Regions from separate parts of the Enterobacter sp. PL_is379 genome, predicted to be linked through region 2. Evidence: predicted binding sites of a transcription regulator. Region 2 holds the regulator's gene; the other holds the start of a gene.
The links. The regulator LexA, encoded in region 2, represses DNA repair genes until DNA is damaged. The targets are predictions, from matches to a motif close to TNCTGTATGTACATACAGNA.

Region 1 (8,893 bases), on a different contig from region 2:
GGGCCGCTGACCGATTTCTGGCGCCAGCGTGAGGAAGATGAGTTTACGGGCGTCGGTGATATACCGGTACGCTTTGTGCGTTTTCACGATAAGAAAAATGACCGGGTCATCGTGGTCTGCCCCGGGCGTATCGAGAGCTATATCAAATACGCCGAACTGGCCTATGACCTGTTCCATCTGGGCTTCGATGTGTTGATTATTGATCACCGCGGGCAGGGGCTTTCTGGCCGCCTGCTATCGGATACGCATCGCGGCCACGTGGATAACTTCAGCGATTACGTCGACGATCTTGCCGCGTTCTGGCAGCAGGAGGTCGAGCCCGGCCCCTGGCGGAAGCGCTATATTCTGGCGCACTCGATGGGCGGTGCGATTTCAACGCTGTTTTTACAGCGCCACGCTCACCAGTGCGACGCCATTGCGCTCACCGCGCCGATGTATGGCATCGTCATGCGTTTTCCTGACTGGATGGTGCGTCATATTCTTGACTGGGCTGAGGGCCATCAGCGCATTCGGGAAGGCTATGCCATCGGGACGGGACGCTGGCGGGCACTGCCGTTTGCGATGAACGTTCTGACCCACAGTCGCCAGCGGTATCGTCGTAACCTGCGTTTTTATGCCGATGAACCGCGCCTGCGCGTGGGGGGCCCGACCTACCACTGGGTGCGGGAAGGTATCCTTGCCGGTGAGCAGGTTCTGGCGGGTGTCGGCAATGACGATACACCAACACTCCTGATTCAGGCGGAAGAAGAGCGTGTGGTGGATAACCGCATGCATGACCGCTATTGTGAACTGCGCGCGGCCGCCGGTCACCCTTGTGAAGGGGGAAAACCGCTGGTCATTAACGGCGCGTACCATGAGATCCTTTTTGAAAAGGACGCTATGCGCTCAGTCGCGCTCAACGCCATTGTTGAATTTTTCAACAGGCATAATTGATTATTGTTTTCCACCAGAGGTTGAAATCCCTATGTACCAGGTTGTTGCATCTGATTTAGATGGCACGCTGCTTTCCCCTGACCACACCCTGTCGCCTTACGCGAAAGAGACCCTAAAGCTGCTGACGGCACGGGGCGTGAACTTTGTGTTTGCCACCGGCCGCCACCACGTCGACGTGGGGCAGATCCGCGATAATCTTGAGATCAAATCGTACATGATCACCTCCAACGGTGCGCGCGTGCATGATACCGACGGCAACCTGATCTTCACCCACAACCTGGATCGCGATATTGCCGCCGATCTGTTTGGCGTGGTGCACAATAATCCGGCTATCGTCACCAACGTTTATCGTGACGACGACTGGTTCATGAACCGCCACCGCCCGGATGAAATGCGTTTCTTCAAAGAAGCGGTATTTAACTACTCCCTGTACGAGCCGGGCCTTCTTGAGCCGGAGGGGATCAGTAAGGTGTTCTTCACCTGCGACAGCCATGAAGAACTGCTCCCGCTGGAGCAGGCAATCAACGCCCGCTGGGGCGATCGCGTCAATGTGAGCTTCTCAACCCTGACCTGTCTGGAAGTGATGGCGGGTGGCGTCTCCAAAGGCCACGCGCTGGAAGCCGTCGCGAAACGTCTGGGCTTCGAGCTGAAAGACTGTATCGCCTTTGGTGACGGCATGAACGATGCCGAAATGCTGTCGATGGCAGGCAAGGGCTGCATTATGGAGAATGCGCACCAGCGTCTGAAAGATTTGCACCCGGAGCTGGAAGTGATCGGCACCAACGCAGACAATGCGGTACCGAAATACCTGCGCAAACTGTTCCTTGAATAATCTTCATTTGGTTGTTTATTGCTCAGATGTCAACTAAAGAGTTCGCTACAATGCCTCTCCTTCTTTCTGAGAGACAAGCATTGTGGCGCTACTCATTATCACCACTATCCTGTGGGCCTTCTCCTTTAGCCTGATTGGCGAATACCTTGCCGGTTCAGTCGACAGCTACTTCTCGGTGCTGATGCGCGTAGGGCTGGCGGCGCTGGTGTTCCTGCCGTTTCTGCGCACGCGCGGACAGTCGCTGAAAACGATTGTGCTGTACATGCTGGTGGGGGCGATGCAGCTCGGCATCATGTACCTGTTCAGCTTCCGGGCTTACGTCTATCTGTCCGTCTCGGAATTCCTGCTCTTTACCGTGCTGACGCCGCTCTACATCACGCTGATTTACGATCTGCTGAGTAAACGCCGTCTGCGCTGGGGATACCTGCTGAGCGCGGCGCTGGCGGTGATCGGCGCGGCGATTATTCGCTACGACAAAGTGAGCGATCACTTCTGGACCGGGCTGATGTTCGTCCAGCTCGCCAATATCAGTTTCGCCATTGGCATGGTGGGCTACAAACGCCTGATGGAAACCCGTCCGATGCCGCAGCATAACGCGTTCGCCTGGTTCTACATGGGGGCCGCGATGGTCGCGGTGGCGGCGTGGTTTATGCTCGGTAACCCGCAAAAGCTGCCGACTACCCCCGTGCAGTGGGGCGTGCTGATCTGGCTGGGCGTCGTGGCTTCCGGGTTGGGGTACTTCATGTGGAATTACGGCGCGACGCAGGTCGACGCCGGTACGCTGGGGATCATGAACAACGTGCATGTCCCGGCTGGGTTGTTGGTCAACCTTGCCATCTGGCAGCAACAGCCGCACTGGCCGAGCTTCCTTATTGGGGGAGCGGTGATCCTGGCTTCGCTGTGGGTCCATCGCCGCTGGGTCGCTCCGCGCTCCGCACAAACGGAAGATGGTCGCACGCGTGGTTCCGCGCTGAGCGAATAAACGCCTCCGTAATCGGCTGACGCTGCTCGCCATCGCGCACGGCGGCGTACAGCCGGCTCCACAGTCCTTCACCCAGGGTTTTGGTCACCACCAGACCCTGGCGTTCAAAGCTCTCTACCACCCAGTGCGGCAGCGCCGCGATACCCATTCTGGCCGCCACCATCTGAATCAACAGCAGGGTGTTATCCACGCTTTTCAGCTGCGGACTGATGCCCGCGGGCTGCAGGAAGTGTCGCCAGATATCCAGACGACTGCGCTGAACCGGGTAAATCAGCAGCGTTTCCGTCGCCAGGTCTTCCGGCGTGATGCGCGTTTTGGCCGCCAGCGGATGATCCGGCGCCAGTACCAGGCGTACTTCATAATCAAACATCGGCGAATAGTGCAGGCCGCTGCGCGGCAGAATATCGGACGTCATCACCAGATCCAGCTCGCCCTGCTGCAGCGAGGGCTGCGGGTCGAACGTTACGCCGGATTTGAAGTCCATCTCCACCTGCGGCCATTTCTGGCGGAAGTTCTCAAGCGCGGGGGTCAGCCACTGAATACAGCTATGGCACTCAATGGCGATACGCAGCGTGGTCTGCTGCGGTTCGTTACACGCCTGGAGCGCGCTGGCGATCTGCGGCAGGACCTGATTCGCCAGCTGCAACAGGATCTCGCCCTGGGGCGTAAAGCGCAGCGGCTGGCTCTTGCGCACAAAAAGACGGAAGCCGAGGCGTTGTTCCAGATCGCTGAACTGGTGAGAAAGGGCGGACTGGGTCTGGTGCAGCGTGGCCGCCGCCGCCGCGAGCGAGCCGCAGTTCCGCAACGCTTGTAGCGTTTTCAGGTGTTTTATCTCGATCATGAAAGTCCTTCACTTCGGCATGAACATTTTGCGCTTGAGGAATATACAGTACCTGCCAATTATAGATGTGTAAACATCTGGACGTCTAAATAACGAATTTCACAAGGGGCACACCATGACAATCCGCAATCACACACTCGGTTTCCCTCGCGTTGGCCTGCGTCGCGAGCTGAAAAAAGCGCAAGAAAGCTACTGGGCGGGTAACGCCACCCGTGAAGAACTGCTGGCGGTGGGACGCGAGCTGCGCGCCCGTCACTGGGATCAGCAAAAACAGGCGGGGATTGACCTGCTGCCGGTGGGTGATTTCGCCTGGTACGACCATGTTCTGACGACCAGCCTGCTGCTTGGCAACGTGCCGGCTCGTCATCAGAACAAAGATGGATCGGTAGATATCGATACTCTGTTCCGCATCGGCCGTGGCCGTGCGCCAACGGGTGAGCCAGCGGCAGCGGCGGAAATGACTAAATGGTTTAACACTAACTATCACTATATGGTGCCGGAGTTCGTAAAGGGTCAGCAGTTCAGGCTGACCTGGACGCAGCTTCTGGATGAAGTGGACGAAGCGCTGGCGCTGGGTCATCAGGTGAAGCCCGTATTGCTGGGGCCAGTCACCTACCTGTGGCTGGGCAAAGTAAAAGGCGAGCAATTTGACCGACTCAGCCTGCTGAAGGATATTCTGCCGGTCTATAAACAGGTGCTGATTGAGCTGGGCAAGCGCGGCATTCAGTGGGTGCAAATCGACGAGCCGGCGCTGGTGCTCGAACTGCCCAAAGTTTGGCTTGATGCTTTCAAACCGGCGTACGACGCGCTGGCGGGGCAGGTGAAGCTGCTGCTGACCACCTATTTTGAGGGCGTTACGCCGAACCTGAACACCATTACCGCGCTGCCGGTTCAGGGCCTGCACGTTGACCTGGTTCACGGCAAAGACGATGTCGCGGAACTGCACAAGCGACTGCCCGCAGACTGGCTGCTCTCCGCGGGTCTGGTTAACGGTCGTAACGTCTGGCGCGCCGATCTGACCGAGAAATACGCACAGATTAAGGACATCGTCGGCAAACGTGAGCTGTGGGTGGCCTCGTCCTGCTCCCTGCTGCACTGCCCGATCGATTTGAGCGTGGAAACCCGTCTTGATGCCGAGGTGAAAAGCTGGTTTGCCTTCGCCCTGCAAAAATGTGAAGAGCTGACGTTGCTGCGCGATGCGCTGAACAGCGGCGACACGGCGGCGATCAGCGCATGGAGCGCGCCGATCCAGGCACGTCGTCACTCGGCGCGCGTGCATAACCCGGCGGTGGAAAAACGCCTGGCGGCCATCACCGCCCAGGACAGCCAGCGTCAGAGCCCATATGAGGTACGCGCCGAAGCGCAGCGTGCCCGCTTCAACCTGCCTGCGTGGCCGACCACCACCATCGGTTCTTTCCCACAAACCACCGAAATCCGTGGCCTGCGTCTGGACTTCAAAAAGGGTAACCTGGATGCGAATCACTACCGCACCGGTATCGCCGAACACATCAAGCAGGCGATTATCGAGCAGGAGCGACTGGGGCTGGACGTGCTGGTGCACGGTGAGGCCGAGCGTAACGACATGGTGGAGTACTTCGGTGAGCATCTCGACGGCTTCGTGTTTACCCAGAACGGCTGGGTGCAGAGCTATGGCTCCCGCTGCGTGAAACCACCGGTGGTTATCGGTGACGTCAGCCGCCCGGAAGCGATCACCGTGGAATGGGCGAAATACGCGCAGTCCCTCACGGACAAGCCGGTGAAAGGCATGCTCACTGGTCCGGTGACCATTCTTTGCTGGTCCTTCCCGCGTGAAGACGTGACCCGTGAAACCATCGCCAAACAGATTGCCCTGGCACTGCGTGATGAAGTGGCGGATCTGGAAGCAGCAGGCATTGGTATTATTCAGATTGACGAACCGGCCCTGCGCGAAGGTCTGCCGCTGCGCCGCAGCGACTGGGATGCCTACCTGCAGTGGGGCGTGGAGGCGTTCCGCATCAACGCCGCGGTGGCGAAGGACGACACGCAGATCCACACCCACATGTGTTACTGCGAATTCAACGACATCATGGATTCGATTGCCGCGCTGGACGCCGACGTGATCACCATTGAGACGTCGCGCTCAGACATGGAGCTGCTGGAGTCGTTCGAAGAGTTCGAGTACCCGAACGAAATCGGGCCGGGCGTGTACGACATTCACTCCCCGAACGTGCCGAGCGTGGAGTGGATTGAAGCCCTGCTGAAAAAAGCGGCCCAGCGCATTCCGGCTGAGCGCCTGTGGGTGAATCCGGACTGCGGCCTGAAAACCCGCGGCTGGCCGGAAACCCGCGCCGCGCTGGCGAACATGGTGAAGGCAGCACAGAATTTGCGTCAGGCATAATTGTGACGCGTGATGGCCGGGCGTCTGCCCGGCCTGGAATGCGCATGCTTAGCGCAGATCTGCGCCGTTGCTGGCAATCACTTTTTGGTACCACCAGAAGGAGTCTTTTTTCAGCCGTTTCAACGTACCGTTGCCTTCATCGTCCTGATCGACATAGATAAAACCGTAGCGTTTGGACATCTGCGAGGTGCCCGCACTAATGATGTCGATACAGCCCCACGTGGTGAACCCCATCACCTCCACGCCTTCATTAATCGCGGCCAGCGTTTGCGCGAAATGCGCGCGGAAATAGTCGATTCGATAGCTATCGTGGATCTTGCCGTTTTCGACCACATCCTTCGCGCCCAGACCGTTTTCAACGATAAACAGCGGCTTCTGGTAACGGTCATACAGCTCCAGCAGCGAGATTTTCAACCCAAGCGGATCAATCTGCCATCCCCATTCGGACGCAGGCAGATACGGGTTTTTCACACCGAGAACGGTATTCCCGGGAATGCGTTCGGCGTCAGGCTGCGTGGATTCGGTCATCGACATGTAATAGCTGAAGGAGACGAAATCGACGGTATGCGCCTTTAAAATACGCCGATCGTCAGGGTGCATTTCAATATGGATATTTCGTCGTTCCAGATCGCGCAGGATCAGCGGGGGATAGTCGCCAAATACCTGCACGTCGGCATAAAAATAGTTTTCCAGGTTTTTCTTCAGCGTGGCTTCAACGTCTTCCGGACGGCAGCTGTGCGGATAGGTCGTCAGTTTCGTCAGCATGCACCCGACCTGGCTGCCCGGAATTTTGGCGTGGCAGTCGCGCGTGACCAGTGCAGACGCGACAAACTGATGGTGCAGACCCTGATAGATATCCTGTTTCGCGTTGCCCGGTGCGCTTTTCTCTTCGCGAATGCCCGCGGTCGTAAAGGGATGGCGGTGAATACTGTCTATTTCATTGAAGGTTAGCCAGTAACGCACCAGCTCTTTGTAGCGGTCGAAACAAACATTGCTGAAGCGAACGAAGGCATCGACCACATTACGATGCACCCAGCCGTTATATTTTTCGCTCAGCGCCAGCGGCATTTCGTAGTGGGAAAGGGTGACCAGCGGCTCGATGTTATGACGACGCAGCTCGCGGAACAGTTCTTCATAAAACTGCAGCCCGGCCTCGTTTGGCGCGGCGTCCTCTCCGGTCGGGAAAATACGCGACCAGGCAATGGATACGCGCAGCACCTTAAAACCCATCTCAGCAAACAGCGCGACGTCGTCTTTATAGTGGTGATAAAAATCGATGCCGCGGCGTTTCGGGTACAGCGCATCATTTTTACCTTCAAACGCGTCGCGGATATTCTCGTCCGTCAGGGCCATATGGCCGCTGTAATCTTTCACGGAGAGGTTGGGTTTCCAGGCGACAGCGTCGGCAACGGACGGCCCTTTACCGTCCACGTTCCATGCGCCTTCGGCCTGGTTGGCGGCAATCGCGCCGCCCCATAAAAAACCGTGTGGAAACGCGAGGGAATAGTCCATAACACGTACTCCTTATGCGTCATGATGATGGGAAAGGCTTACCCTTTTTTACCACCGTACTGACGGAACCACGTAAGCATCCGCTGCCATCCATCTTTCGCCGATTCAGCGTGATAGCTCGGACGATAGTCGGCGTTAAACGCATGCCCGGCATCCGGGTAAACTACAATCTCCGCCTTCGCATTTGCCGCGCGGAGCGCATGGCGCATGGTTTCTACCGAATCCAGCGAAATACCGGTGTCCTGACCGCCGTAAAGCCCTAACACGGGGGCATTCAACTCGGTGGCGATATCAACCGGATGTTTCGGTGAATTCAGCGTTTTTTCACCCACCAGTTTGCCGTACCAGGCGACAGCGGCTTTGAGCTGCGGGTTATGTGCGGCATACAGCCAGCTAATGCGTCCGCCCCAGCAGAAACCGGTGACCAGCAGACGATGGGGATCGCCCCCGTTGCGCGCCGCCCAGCTGGCGACGTGGTCGAGATCGGCCAGCACCTGCGCGTCCGGGACTTTGCTGACCAGGTTGCTGAGCAAGGTGGGAATATCGCTGTAGTCGTTCGGATCGCCCTGACGGAAGTAGAGCTCTGGCGCAACGGCCAGATACCCTTCCAGCGCCAGCCGGCGGCAGAGGTCGCGAATGTGTTCGTGAACACCAAATATCTCCTGAATCACAATCACGATGGGCAGCGGGCCGTCTGCCGATTTTGGTCGTGCGTGATAAGCAGGCATATTCTCCCCCTGCGAGGGAATAGAGGTCTCACCCGCCGTGATGGCGTCTTCAGATGTTGAGACGATGGTTGAGGCATGCGGGGCCGCAGCAGGTGCAAAACCAGTTTTTTCAGTCATGGCATTCTCCGTACCAATCAGTTAGCGCAAAGGTAAATATAGACACCAGGTTAACAACTCACAGTGCCTTAAACGGTCTATCTTTTGTGCAGCACCTGACGATATAACTTGTTAATGTGATGTAAATCACTTTTTGATGGAAATTTGATGCAATCATTTTCATTCATGGTGAGATGCGTCACGAAATTATGCTTACTGCTTCTGTAAAGTACCGTTTTACTTCTTCTGACTAACCGACCCACAGAGGAGTCACCTATGTCTAAGTCTGATGTTTTTCATCTCGGCCTCACTAAAAACGATTTACAAGGGGCTACGCTCGCTATCGTCCCTGGCGATCCAGAGCGTGTGGAAAAGATCGCCGCGCTGATGGATAAGCCGGTTAAGCTGGCAGCCCATCGTGAATTCACCACCTGGCGCGCAGAGCTGGATGGTAAAGCCGTGATTGTGTGTTCTACCGGTATCGGTGGCCCGTCTACTTCGATTGCTGTTGAAGAGCTGGCACAGCTGGGCATTCGTACTTTCCTGCGTATCGGTACCACTGGCGCTATTCAGCCGCATATCAACGTCGGCG
Region 2 (8,893 bases):
CTCTTCTTTTGGCGTGTAGTAGGTAAACACGCGCGGTCCACCGTGAATGAACACATAGCGCGGCAGCAGCGTCCCGTCAACTTCCAGCGGTTCAAGCGGGTCAGGTAAGTCATGCGCCAGACACTGGGCGCGAAGCGTCAGTAAGTCTGCCTTCGAGTTATAAGGCAAAACGTACATAATAGGACGTGACGTATCGAGCCCCAATTCCAGCGCGGGTTCTGCTGGGATAGACTTGCTTTTTACCAGGATGCTTAATGGTAAATTAAGTAATTTGTAGTAAATTCGTGGCCAGCCGGACATAAACGATGTAAAGCCTCTGGTTAATAATGCAATTGCGGCGCAAGGATAACAGAAAGCGCGCAAAATTTCTGTTGTTACCCGTCATACTTCAGGCTGTAGCGAAACGCGCTACAGTTCCTGTTACTGACGCTTTTTTTCATAAAAGGTTCTTTTAATGGCCAATAATACCACTGGGTTAACACGTATCATCAAAGCCGCCGGCTATTCATGGAAAGGTTTCCGTGCCGCGTGGATCAACGAAGCCGCCTTTCGCCAGGAGGGCGTCGCCGCTATCATCGCGGTGATCGTCGCCTGTTACCTTGATGTTGATGCTATTACCCGCGTACTTCTTATCGGTTCCGTGCTTCTGGTGATGATAGTGGAAATTCTTAATAGCGCTATTGAGGCCGTGGTTGATCGCATTGGTTCAGATTTCCATGAACTTTCTGGCCGTGCAAAAGACATGGGCTCTGCTGCCGTGTTGCTGGCGATTATCACTGCCGCTATCACCTGGGTCACGCTGCTTTGGTCACATTTCCGATGAGCCTCGAGGAATAATTAAGTCCCTGGTTTTTTGTGCAGTTTTTGGTTCCAAAATCGCCTTTGACTGTATATACTCACAGCATAACTGTATATACACCCAGGGGGCGGAATGAAAGCGTTAACGACCAGGCAGCAAGAGGTGTTTGATCTCATCCGGGATCATATCGGCCAGACGGGTATGCCACCCACGCGTGCGGAAATCGCGCAGCGTCTGGGCTTCCGTTCTCCGAATGCTGCCGAAGAACACCTGAAAGCGCTGGCGCGTAAGGGCGTGATTGAGATTGTTTCGGGCGCGTCACGTGGTATCCGCCTGCTGGTGGAAGAAGAGACGGGCATTCCGCTGGTGGGGCGTGTTGCTGCCGGTGAGCCTTTACTGGCACAGCAGCATATTGAAGGCCATTACCAGGTCGATCCAGCCATGTTCAAACCGAGCGCTGATTTCCTGCTGCGCGTCAGCGGTATGTCGATGAAAGACATCGGTATTCTTGACGGCGATCTGCTTGCGGTGCACAAAACGCAGGATGTGCGTAACGGCCAGGTGGTGGTCGCGCGCATTGACGACGAAGTGACCGTCAAGCGTCTGAAAAAACAGGGGAACACCGTTCAGCTACTGCCTGAAAACAACGAGTTCTCCCCGATTGTGGTCGATCTGCGCGAACACAACTTCTCTATCGAAGGACTGGCGGTTGGGGTCATTCGCAACGGCGAATGGCTGTAACCTCTTCCTGACAGGCTATGGTGCCGCTGTAGCCTGCTTCATTCTCCACACCCGGTATTTTTCATGTCACTGCTGACGGCATCCGATAAGGCATTGTGGCGTCTTGCTCTGCCGATGATTTTCTCCAATATTACCGTACCCCTGCTGGGTCTGGTCGATACTGCCGTTATTGGCCATCTTGATTCGCCTGTTTATCTTGGCGGCGTGGCGATTGGTGCGACGGCAACCAGCTTCCTGTTTATGCTGCTGCTCTTTTTGCGCATGAGCACCACCGGCCTTACCGCACAGGCGTATGGCGCGAAAGATCCGCTGCGTCTGGCGCGCGCGCTGGTCCAGCCGCTGATCCTCGCGCTTGGCGCGGGTGCGTTAATCGTTTTATTGCGTGCGCCCCTGATCGACCTTGCGCTCCATGTTGTTGGCGGCAGCGAGGCGGTATTAGAGCAGGCGCGACGTTTCCTTGAAATCCGCTGGCTCAGCGCGCCCGCGTCACTGGCTAACCTGGTTCTGCTGGGGTGGCTATTGGGCGTGCAGTACGCCCGTGCACCCGTGATTTTGCTGGTGGTGGGTAACCTGCTCAATATCGTTTTGGATGTCTGGCTGGTCATGGGTCTGCATATGAACGTGCAGGGCGCGGCGCTGGCGACGGCGATTGCCGAGTACGGAACCTTTATCATTGGCCTGTGGATGGTCTGGCGCGTGCTGGCGATGCGCGGCATCTCCCTGGCGCTGCTCAAAACCGCATGGCGCGGCAATATCCGTAAGCTGCTGGCGCTTAACCGAGACATCATGCTGCGCTCGCTGCTGCTTCAGCTCTGCTTCGGAGCGCTGACGGTCTTCGGGGCTCGACTGGGGCCAGAAATCGTTGCGGTCAACGCGGTATTGATGACGCTACTGACCTTTACCGCCTACGCGCTGGACGGTTTTGCCTATGCGGTAGAAGCGCATTCCGGGCAGGCGTACGGTGCGCGCGAAAGCGGGCAGCTTCGGGACGTCTGGCGGGCAGCCTGCCGTCAGTCGGGACTGGTGGCGCTGGCGTTTGGCCTGGTTTACGCCTGCTTTGGTGAGCAGATCGTTGCATTGCTTACGTCTCTTCCTGCGCTGCGCGAGCTGGCGAGCCACTATCTCATCTGGCAAGTCGTCTTACCGGTGGTTGGCGTCTGGTGTTATCTGCTGGACGGCATGTTTATTGGTGCGACGCGCGGAGCGGAAATGCGCAACAGCATGGCTGTCGCGGCTGCAGGGTTTGGTCTGACGCTGCTGACGCTCCCCTGGCTGGGTAATCACGGTTTGTGGCTGGCCCTGGCCGTTTTCCTCTCGCTGCGAGGGTTGTCGCTGGCGTTTATCTGGCACCGCCACTGGCAAAACAATACCTGGTTCTCTTCACGTCACGATATATCGTGACGGTTAAAGATTCCGAATATGAAACCAACTGCCGAATCCTTAACTACAATAATTATCACGTCCAGCAGAAAAGAACGTAACGGACGTTACGACCCGACGCTTAACTTAAGAGGACACGATGATGAATAAAGACGAAATCGGCGGCAACTGGAAGCAGTTCAAAGGTAAAGCGAAAGAAAAGTGGGGTAAGCTGACGGATGACGATATGACCGTCATTGAAGGTAAACGCGATCAGCTTGTCGGTAAAATTCAGGAACGTTACGGCTACGCGAAAGATCAGGCGGAAAACGAAGTCAAAGACTGGGAAACCCGTAACGACTACCGCTGGTAACGTTGAATAACCCACAGGGCGGCTCTAAGCCGCCTTTTCTTTTGCCGTTAACGCGGCTTTTTCTTCACAAGAATTGAGTGGTCGTGCTGGCACGCGTCCTGATGACGACAGGCTTCCACCTCCACGCACGCGGAACAGAGCCCGTGCGCCTCAATCACGTTATGACGCAGGGCAAACCCCATTTTCGCTGCCAGCGTATGCATAATGTCTTCCACGCCTTCCGCAGCCTCTTCTTTCACCACGCCGCAGCGGTCACAGATAAACATCGCCGATGTGTGGGTGGGCTGATCGAACAGATGGCACAGCACATAGCTGTTGGTGGATTCCACCTTGTGCACGAACCCTTGTTCAAGCAGGAAATCCAGGGCGCGATAAACCGTTGGCGGCTTTGCCTGCGGCTCGCTTTCGCGGAGAAGATCGAGCAGATCGTAGGCGCTGATGGCACCCTGCTGCAGGCTCATCAGACGTAATACTTCAAGGCGCTGCGGAGTCAGGCGCACATTGCGTTGCGCGCACAGCTTTTCGGCCTGCGCTAACAGCTCTTTTGTGGACTTATCCATGTAGCACCCCGGATGTTATAGGACGGAAAACCCCCACTTTATCATGTTCTGGTAAAAACACCGAGATCCGCCAGTCTGTGCTATACCTGACCCATTACAAACCGGGAAATAAACAATGAAAAAACCTGACTGTATTCGGCACTGGCGCGACGTAGAAGGTGCGGATGATTCGACCTATCCAGATAGCGATGAGCTTTTTTCTATCGGCGCCCCGTTGGCTCGTAAGCTTGGGCTCAGGCGCATTGGTATCCATCATGAGCGTTTGCCGCCCGGGCGCAGAACGTCCTATCCGCATGCTGAAAGCGATGAAGAAGAGTTCATTTATGTGCTCGAAGGTTATCCAGAAGCGTGGATAAATGGCTATCTATGGAAACTTGAACCTGGCGACAGCGTGGGATTTCCTGCCGGAACCGGTATCTGCCACACATTTATCAACAACACGGAGGAAGAGGTGCGGTTGCTGGTCGTAGGCGAGGCCAACAAGAAGCACAATCGCATCTACTATCCACTCAACCCCGTGTATGCCGCTACCCGTGAGGATCGCTGGGTAGACCACCCACCCCAGTTTTTTGGACCGCATGATGGAAAACCTGGGAAAAAATAATTTCCTCATCTATAAATATTGAGGGCCGTCACAAAATATAACAGGCCGTAAGGGAGTTTTACTTAGGGACAGAAATAGCGGGTCTTTTACTACTTATTCACAGCAATAGTTCGTTCCTGTTTGGGTGATAACAGACAGGGGTTATTTCATAACAGACTATAACGGGCATACTGTGAAAAAAAATTTTAAATTTTCGGTGGTTAGCATTGCTGTCTCCTTGTTTATGGCAAATCAGGCGGGAGCAGCCAATACCTGGACAGAATCACGGAGTGACGCCATGGGCGGGACGGGCGTTGCCTCCGGGAGCTATGGCAGTGGGGCGTTAATTAACCCGGCGCTGCTGGCAAAGGCAAAACCAGACGATGATGTGACGGTCATCTTGCCAGCCGTTGGGGTGCAGGTGACGGATGAAGACAATCTTCAGGACGAGATTGATACCATCAACGACAAAATTAATCACTACAAGGACGTGGTTGATGACCTCACGCCAAGGGAGATTATCACTAATCCGTTAGGTTCCATTAATCAATTCCAGGACGCGGCCAAAGATCTCGCCGATGAGCTGGACTATCTCAAAGGCAAAACCGCACGCGCGACGGCAGGAGCAGGGCTTGCGGTGAGTATCCCTAACGATGTGCTTTCCGTGGCCTTTATGGCGAAAGGCTATGCTCATGGCCGGGTTAGCTCGTCTATCGATCAGCAAGATATTGATTATCTGCGCGGTATTCAAAGAAGCAAAGTGGTGGCTGCCGGTGTTGCCCTGGACGCTGCGCTGAACGGCACGGATCAGATCACTAAAAACCTCAACTCAACAGCGTCTGGCCGGGCGGCGATTGTGTCTGACTACGGCGTTGCCGTTGCCCGTCAGTTTGACCTCGGCGGCGTCCCGGTTTCCGTAGGCGTGACGCCAAAACTGCAAAAAACCTGGGTCTATAACTACACCACCTCAATCTACGATTACGACAGTAACAAGTGGAACGACAGCCGCTACCGCACAGACGATACGGGCTTTAACGTCGATGCCGGTATTGCGGCTGATTTCGGCGAGAACTGGACGGTCGGCGTGAGTGGCCAAAACCTGATGTCGCGCGATATCGACACCAAAGATATCCGTATCCGCAACGGGCGGACGGGAGAAGTGGTGAGCTATAAAGATACCTACCAGATCCGTCCGCTGGTGACCGCCGGAGCCGCCTGGCACAACGATCTGGTGACGCTGACCGCCGATGGCGATTTGACGGAAACCAAAGGATTTAAGAGCGAAGATACGTCGCAGTATGTTGGCGTGGGTGCCGAGGTGACGCCGCTCAGCTGGCTGGCGGTGCGTGCGGGTTATCGCGCGGACGTGAAGGGTAACGACAGCAATGTCTTTACCGGCGGTGTCGGTTTCGCGCCGTTCAGTACCGTTCATGTCGACCTGATGGGCCTGTACGGTGAAGACGAAACCTGGGGTGCAGGGGCTCAACTGAGCATGACGTTCTAAAGTCCACCGGAGGCGCTGCGCCTCCGGCTTTTCTTTGTGCTATAGTAGCGCCCCTTTTCCACCAGATGCTTAAAACTTCGCCATGTCGTCAGAATCACAGACCGCTTTCCCTGCACACCGTTTCTCCATTGCGCCGATGCTCGATTGGACGGACAGACACTGCCGCTATTTCCTGCGCCAGCTCTCCCGCCATACGCTGCTGTACACCGAAATGGTGACTACGGGCGCAATCATCCACGGGAAGGGCGATTACCTGGCCTATAGCGAAGAAGAGCATCCGGTTGCCCTGCAGCTGGGCGGCAGCGATCCGGCCGCGCTGGCGCAGTGCGCGAAGCTGGCGGAAGCGCGCGGCTACGACGAGATCAACCTGAACGTTGGCTGTCCGTCCGACCGCGTGCAAAACGGCATGTTCGGTGCCTGCCTGATGGGGAATGCCCAGCTTGTGGCGGACTGTATTAAGGCGATGCGTGACGTCGTTTCCATTCCGGTGACGGTCAAAACCCGTATCGGCATTGACGACCAGGACAGCTACGAATTCCTGTGCGACTTCATCAATACGGTCTCCGGAAAGGGCGAGTGCGAGACGTTCATCATCCACGCGCGAAAAGCCTGGCTCTCCGGCCTGAGCCCCAAAGAGAACCGTGAGATCCCGCCGCTGGACTATCCGCGCGTGTATCAGCTGAAGCGTGACTTCCCGCACCTGACCATGTCCATTAACGGCGGCATCAAGTCGCTGGAAGAGGCCAAAGCGCACCTTGAACATATGGATGGGGTGATGGTTGGGCGCGAGGCGTATCAGAACCCGGGCATTCTGGCGACGGTCGATCGCGAAATCTTTGGCATCGAAGGCGCAGACACCGATCCGGTTGCCGTCGTGCGTGCGATGTATCCTTACATTGAGCGCGAGCTGAGCAACGGTACGTATCTCGGCCATATCACCCGCCATATGCTTGGGCTGTTCCAGGGCATTCCGGGCGCGCGTCAGTGGCGTCGCTACCTGAGCGAAAACGCACATAAAGCCGGCGCCGATATTGAGGTGCTGGAACATGCGCTGCGCCTGGTGGCAGACAAGCGATAACTTTCGCTAAAAGTTCGTCAAATTCACCACGCCCTGCGAATTCTCGCGGGGCGTTTTGCTTTAATAACAACAGGTTAATACTGGCATGATTCTTGTAATGTTTACTGCATTACTCGGGAACTCGTGGGAAAGCACCATGCTGGAACTACTTTTTGTGATTGGCTTTTTTGTCATGCTGTTAGCGACAGGCGTTTCGCTGCTCGGCATTCTGGCGGCTATCGTGGTGGCGACGGTGGTCATGTTTATTGGCGGACTGTTTGCCCTGACGATCAAACTGCTGCCGTGGCTACTGCTGGCCATCGCGGTCGTGTGGGTGATTCGGGCGATTAAAGCGCCAAAAGTGCCCAGTTATCAGCGCAATAACCGCTTCCGTTACTAAGGTATTGAGGGGTTCGTCACATACTTGTAACTTTTCCGGCAGTATGGCTTAGAACAGAATAGGATTTACTTATCGAATCTGTCACTATGACTGCCGATAACGAATTCATCGAGCTGTACCCTACATACAGCCGAACTAAAAAAAGAAAGGGCTTCCCACGGGAAGCCCAATTTCTTTTTGGGGCTCAGGGAATCAACAAACTCGACCCCTGCGTCGCCCGGCTCTCCAGCACCTCATGCGCGCGCTGCGCATCGGTTAGCGGGTATTTCTGCGCCTCTGCCACATCCACCTTAATGACGCCGCTGGCGATCAGCGAGAACAGCTCGTTGCTGGCTTCCTCAAGTTCTTCCCGGTTGGTGATGTATCCTTGCAGGGAAGGGCGAGTCACATACAGAGAACCTTTCTGGTTCAGGATGCCCAGGTTAACGCCGGTCACCGCGCCTGACGCATTCCCGAAGCTTACCATCAGACCACGGCGCTGCAGGCAGTCCAGCGAGGCTTCCCAGGTGTCTTTCCCTACCGAGTCATACACCACGCGCACTTTTTTGCCGCTGGTGATCTCCTTCAGCCGCTCAACAATACTCTCTTCACGGTAGTTAATCACCTGCCAGGCGCCCGCCTGCAGCGCGCGCTGCGCTTTTTGTGCATTTCCGACGGTGCCGATCAGCTTCGCGCCCAGTGCTTTTGCCCACTGACAGGCGATGAGCCCGACGCCACCCGCTGCGGCATGAAACAGGAACTGCTCGTCGGGTTTAATTTCATAGGTTTTGCGCAGCAGGTAGTAAACGGTTAAACCTTTCAGGAACGAGGCTGCTGCCTGCTCAAAGGAGATGGCGTTAGGCAGCAGGGCGGCTTTATCCGCCGGAACGTTGTGGACGGAGCTGTAAGCGCCTAGCGCAGACTGCGCATACACCACGCGGTCGCCCTCTTTAATATGCTTGACCGCGCTGCCCACTTTGACGACGACACCGGCGGCCTCGGTGCCCAGTCCGCTCGGCATCGACGGAGGCGGGTAGAGCCCGCCGCGAATATAGGTGTCGATATAGTTTATGCCGATGGCTTTGTTTTCAACCTGCACTTCGTTTTCGCCAGGCGCGGTGGGGGTGAACTCCACCGCTTTCAGTACGTCTGGCCCACCGTGTTTCTGGAATTCAATGCGCGTTGCCATGCTCCCTCCGTAAGAAAAATATGGTAATCTTTCGACCCACTCTTTATCTCGGTAACTCCATTCACTATGGCAGGAAACAAACCCTTCAACAAACAGACTGAACCTCGCGAGCGTGATTTCCAGGTCGCAGGGTTAAAAGTCCCGCCGCACTCGATTGAAGCGGAACAGTCGGTGTTGGGCGGTTTAATGCTGGATAACGAACGCTGGGACGACGTCGCCGAGCGCGTTGTGGCGGAAGATTTCTATACCCGCCCGCACCGCCACATCTTTACCGAAATGGCGCGTCTGCAGGAGTCGGGTAGCCCGATCGACCTGATCACGCTCGCGGAATCGCTGGAGCGTCTTGGTC

Region 1: the regulator LexA is predicted to act here: its motif matches at 3,620-3,639, upstream of metR (HTH-type transcriptional regulator MetR).

The regions. Positions count from the first base shown of each region.
Region 1 is NZ_JBVPGT010000017.1:55,861-64,753, forward strand. Features, by position in the region: gene pldB (lysophospholipase L2) at 1-933, shown strand, start outside; gene yigL (sugar/pyridoxal phosphate phosphatase YigL) at 965-1,765, shown strand; gene AC0TOY_RS01415 (carboxylate/amino acid/amine transporter) at 1,848-2,747, shown strand; gene metR (HTH-type transcriptional regulator MetR) at 2,635-3,588, opposite strand; gene metE (5-methyltetrahydropteroyltriglutamate--homocysteine S-methyltransferase) at 3,704-5,965, shown strand; gene AC0TOY_RS01430 (glycoside hydrolase family 1 protein) at 6,014-7,477, opposite strand; gene AC0TOY_RS01435 (dienelactone hydrolase family protein) at 7,516-8,322, opposite strand; gene udp (uridine phosphorylase) at 8,578-8,893, shown strand, end outside.
Region 2 is NZ_JBVPGT010000019.1:61,329-70,221, reverse strand. Features, by position in the region: gene plsB (glycerol-3-phosphate 1-O-acyltransferase PlsB) at 1-300, opposite strand, end outside; gene AC0TOY_RS02315 (diacylglycerol kinase) at 455-823, shown strand; gene lexA (transcriptional repressor LexA) at 932-1,540, shown strand; gene dinF (MATE family efflux transporter DinF) at 1,604-2,941, shown strand; gene AC0TOY_RS02300 (CsbD family protein) at 3,063-3,272, shown strand; gene zur (zinc uptake transcriptional repressor Zur) at 3,320-3,832, opposite strand; gene AC0TOY_RS02290 (cupin domain-containing protein) at 3,948-4,436, shown strand; gene AC0TOY_RS02285 (conjugal transfer protein TraF) at 4,609-5,919, shown strand; gene dusA (tRNA dihydrouridine(20/20a) synthase DusA) at 6,002-6,997, shown strand; gene pspG (envelope stress response protein PspG) at 7,134-7,376, shown strand; gene AC0TOY_RS02270 (quinone oxidoreductase) at 7,561-8,544, opposite strand; gene dnaB (replicative DNA helicase) at 8,611-8,893, shown strand, end outside.